DNA from 2 places in the Parabacteroides sp. AF48-14 genome. Region 1 is predicted to be linked to the other one. Evidence: riboswitches for the same ligand, from Rfam matches in the RefSeq annotation. Region 1 holds a riboswitch; the other holds the start of a gene.
The links. A riboswitch is a leader RNA that binds a small molecule or an ion and turns the genes downstream of it on or off. The one in region 1 is predicted to bind thiamine pyrophosphate.
Positions count from the first base shown of each region.

Region 2: another riboswitch for thiamine pyrophosphate. It lies ahead of DW083_RS10845 (sulfide-dependent adenosine diphosphate thiazole synthase); the one in region 1 lies ahead of thiD (bifunctional hydroxymethylpyrimidine kinase/phosphomethylpyrimidine kinase).

Region 1 covers NZ_QUDI01000046.1:3,096-5,296, reverse strand. Annotated here, with positions in the region: gene DW083_RS18105 (DUF5686 and carboxypeptidase-like regulatory domain-containing protein) at 1-1,028, opposite strand, end outside; TPP riboswitch at 1,159-1,255, shown strand; gene thiD (bifunctional hydroxymethylpyrimidine kinase/phosphomethylpyrimidine kinase) at 1,276-2,115, shown strand; gene DW083_RS18095 (thiamine phosphate synthase) at 2,112-2,201, shown strand, end outside.
Region 2 covers NZ_QUDI01000020.1:23,060-25,260, forward strand. Annotated here, with positions in the region: gene DW083_RS10830 (nucleotidyltransferase family protein) at 1-148, shown strand, start outside; gene DW083_RS10835 (DUF86 domain-containing protein) at 141-539, shown strand; gene DW083_RS10840 (AAA family ATPase) at 548-1,192, shown strand; TPP riboswitch at 1,211-1,304, shown strand; gene DW083_RS10845 (sulfide-dependent adenosine diphosphate thiazole synthase) at 1,364-2,131, shown strand; gene DW083_RS10850 (hypothetical protein) at 2,157-2,201, opposite strand, start outside.

The sequences.
Region 1 (2,201 bases):
CTGTCCGGCGTACGTTCGAACGTCTGTTCGATTGTCATTCCGGATACGAAGTTCAAGTTGATATCTTTGGGAACGTTAAGGATCGCTTTCTGCACAAAGAATGTGGAGTCGAGCGTGACAAACAGATGCCCGGTAAAACCGAATGTCTCCGAATTGAAGGGGACAAACCCCAGATCCACGCAGTTCCGCCCGTTCACCTCCAGCGTGTCGAGCAGATAATATTTGTAATAGTTCGGTCCGATTGTAGAAAGCGGGCTTACAAACCGTTGCAGAAACAAAGGAATATCGTTTTTAAAGATATCGACTTCCCGGAAAACCTCGTTCAGGAACTGCTGGATACCGTCGCGGGAGAATATTTCATCCACACCGGATGCTTTGCTGCCTTTGACAACCCGTTTTTCCGACTTCGGCTCTTTGCGATAATAAACCGTTTCGACCTTTTCCCTTTCCGAAACCGGCAGAATAGTCGTGCCAACATCGAGTGTATCGACAAAATCAACCAGGAAATCAAACTTGCCCGGCTTTCCGTCTTTTTTGGGTTTAGGATGGAAATCGTTCATCGCAAAGACCATCTTCTCATACTGATCGTATTGAAAATAGTCATGATTACGAGGGTCATTGCTTTCACGTGAAGCAATCACCTGTTTTACAAAGGTCACAGCCGGATTCTCCTTTTTGCTGTATTTCTCCTTTTTCGGCTTGACAACGACCTCATTCAACGCGATTCCGTTCGGCGCTAATTGTATTTTCAGATTATTGGTCCTGCCCGGAGTGACTCCCACTTCTTTTGTATCATATCCCAGATAAGAAACAACCAAGGTTCGGTTGGCATTCGGAGTAGAGAATGTGAAATTCCCGTCCCCGTCAGTTGCCGTTCCTATCGTCGTTCCTTTGAATATAAGAGATACATAAGGTAATCCTTCCCCAGTAATCGAGTCGGTCACTATTCCTTTTATTATCGTATTCTGTCCATTTGCTATCCATACCACAAATAAGGATGCCAGCAAAAAAACAATCTTTTTCCCCATCACAATTTTCTATCCTTAGATTTCTACTTTATCCCTAATTAAACGCTGCAAAAGTATAACAGTTTATTTTTACAGAGTGTTCCAAAACGTGCACATAATCTTCCAATTGAAAAAAATTCTTTCTACCTTTGCCTGTTGAAAGGGGTGCCATACTGTAAACGGGCTGAGATTATACCTGTGAACCTGATGCGGGTAATGCCGCCGTAGGAAAAAACAGACAAGGCTTTTCCCTCCTTTTTATATATAAATGAAAACAAACACAATGTTTCGCTATCCGGTAGCACTTACAATTGCCGGTTCAGACAGCGGCGGCGGTGCAGGAATACAGGCGGACCTGAAGACATTTTCAGCATTAGGCGTATTCGGAGCTTCTGTAATAACATCCATTACCGCCCAGAATACAACGGGTGTAAGGGGGATACAGGCTGTTTCGCCGGAAATAGTGGAAGGACAGATAAATGCCGTATTCGAGGATATAACGGTCGATGCCGTAAAAATCGGGATGTTGCATAACCGGGAAGCTGCCGGGATTGTAGCCTGTGCGATCGACCGTTTTTCGCTTTCAAAAGTAATTCTCGACCCTGTCATGATTTCGACAAGCGGCAGCAAGCTGATGGAAGACGAGACGATCGAAGTCATTGTAAACGAATTGTTCCCTAAGGTCATGTTAGTAACTCCGAATATAGACGAAGCTGCTTTCCTGTCAGGCATGCCGATACGGAATGAAGAAGAGATGGAAAAAGCCGCTCAAGAGCTTTTAGCCCGGGGATGCCGTGCCGTCCTGATGAAAGGCGGCCACCTGGAAGGAAGCGAAAGGGCCGATATCCTGTTCACGAAGGATGCGGCCCCTCTCCGACTGGTTGTCCCGGCTGTTCAGACACAAAACACGCATGGCACAGGATGCACACTGTCTTCCGCAATTGCCGCTTATATGGCTTTGGGTAAAGAATTGCCGGATGCCGTAAGGTTGGCAAAAGAATATGTAACAGCCGCCCTTGAGGCCGGTGCCGACGTGCAGACCGGACACGGGCATGGGCCTATGAACCATCTGTTCGCTCCCGTTCCGTTGATAAAAATAAAAGCATGAAAAAGCTGATTGTAATCACGACACCGGGCTTCTTTCCGGGAGAAAACATCATTCTCACCCGGCTTTTTGAAGAAGGAATGCAATCT
Region 2 (2,201 bases), on a different contig from region 1:
GATGAAGGAGCCGGATGGCTTTATTCTTCTAAATATTAAATACGAATTAGAAGAATTGCTGAACTGTAAGATTGACATAATTCGTCTTCGTGATAATATGAATATCTTACTAAAAAGAAATATAGAGAGGGACGGGATATATGTGTAAGGAAGAAGTTCTATTATTATTTAAACAAATCAGAGATTCGTTGTGTACGATTGTTACTCGTTCTATACCTGTAAATACAGCTGATGATTTTACTCATTCTCCTGATGGGATGATGAGATTGGATAGTATTTGTATGTTGTTGGTTACTATTGGTGAAGCAGTAAAGAATATTGATAAGTATACACATAAATCTCTTTTCTCAAAATATCCGGCAATAAGCTGGCGGAATGTGATGGGGCTGCGTGATATAATTGCACATCAGTATTTTAATGTGGATGCAGAAATAATTCTTCGTATCGTAAAAGTAAATGTTCCTCAATTACAGAATGAAATTGATCGCATTATAATAGATTTAGAGAAAGATGCATTAGAAGAGAATGCAGATAAATAGAAATAATTATGGACGACAATAAAATCATACTCACCATCGGCCGGCAGTTTGGCAGTGGTGGCCGCGAGATAGGGCAGAAGTTGGCAAAGGCGCTGGGTATTGCCTATTATGACAAACAACTGATGGCGATTGCTGCCAAGGAGAGCGGGCTCAGTGAAGAGTTTTTTGAGAAGGCTGACGAACGGGCATCCAGTGGGCTGGCATACGCTTTTACGATGGGCTATTCTTATATGGGGCTGTTTCCTCCGTATGCCGATGTGTTGTCTAACGACCGTTTGTTCCTCTACCAGAGCGATGCGATCCGGAACTTGGCGGAGAAAGGTTCTTGCATAATCGTGGGCCGATGCGCCGATTATATCTTGCGCGACGATCCGGATTGTTTGAGTTTCTTTATCCATAACAACAAAGAAAACCGGATCCAGCGGATTATCGAAAACCAGCATGTTACGGTGGAACAGGCGGAAGAGTTGATGACAAAAACCGACAAATCGCGTGCTGCCTACTATAACTATTATACGAATAAAGAATGGGGAGTTGCCTCGAGCTATAACTTCTCGATTGATGTTTCCGTGTTGGGAGTGGACGAAACAGTCGAGTTTATGAAAAGTTTTGTAGAACGGAAAATGAATAAACGCCCGCCGCATTTCGGATAATTTATTATCTTTGCAACCGACTTATCATAGGGGTGCCTTACTATCAGGCTGAGATTATACCCATAGAACCTGCCCGGGTAATGCCGTGAAGGGAAAAGGTAGAATTGCTAAATAAAGGGGAGCGTTACCTCTATGTGCTTCCCGATGTTTAAACTCTAATTATTATTTTGTATGGAACAGATTGTTTCAACAGGAATTATTGACTCTTACTTTGCGAAGTTGAAGAGTAATTTGTCTATTGATGTCGCTATTGTAGGCGGTGGCCCTTCCGGTATTGTTGCCGCTTATTACCTGGCTAAAGCCGGAAAGAAAGTTGCTTTGTTCGACCGTAAACTGGCTCCCGGTGGAGGTATGTGGGGCGGCGCCATGATGTTTAACGACATCGTCGTGCAGGAAGAAGCCATGCCGATCGTGAAAGAGTTGGGCGTTAGCTATAAGGATGCCGGTAACGGTACTTATATTATGGACTCCGTACACACCACTTCTGCATTGATCTATAACGCAACGAAGGCCGGTGCAACTATTTTCAACTGCTATTCTGTAGAAGACGTTGTGTTCCATAACGACGCCGTAGCCGGCGTGGTTGTGAACTGGGCTCCGGTCATCCGTGAAGGTATGCATGTGGACCCGCTGACGATCATGGCAAAGGCTGTTCTGGAAGGAACAGGTCACGATTGCGAAATTGCCCGCGTAGTTGCCCGCAAGAACGATATTAAATTGAACACTCCGACTGGCGGTGTGATCGGCGAACGTTCGTTGAACGTCGAGTTAGGCGAATCTACGACTGTCGAGAATACAAAGGAAATCTATCCGGGATTGTTCGTTTCCGGTATGGCTGCTAATGGTGTAAGCGGTAGTTTCCGTATGGGACCGATCTTCGGCGGTATGCTGATGAGCGGAAAGAAAGCGGCTGAACTTATCTGTGCGAAAATCGGTTAACACTTTCAACTATCAAAATGCTCTTTCAGAGCATTTTGATATGTTCCCGTTGTGCGTTGAAGAACTGGAT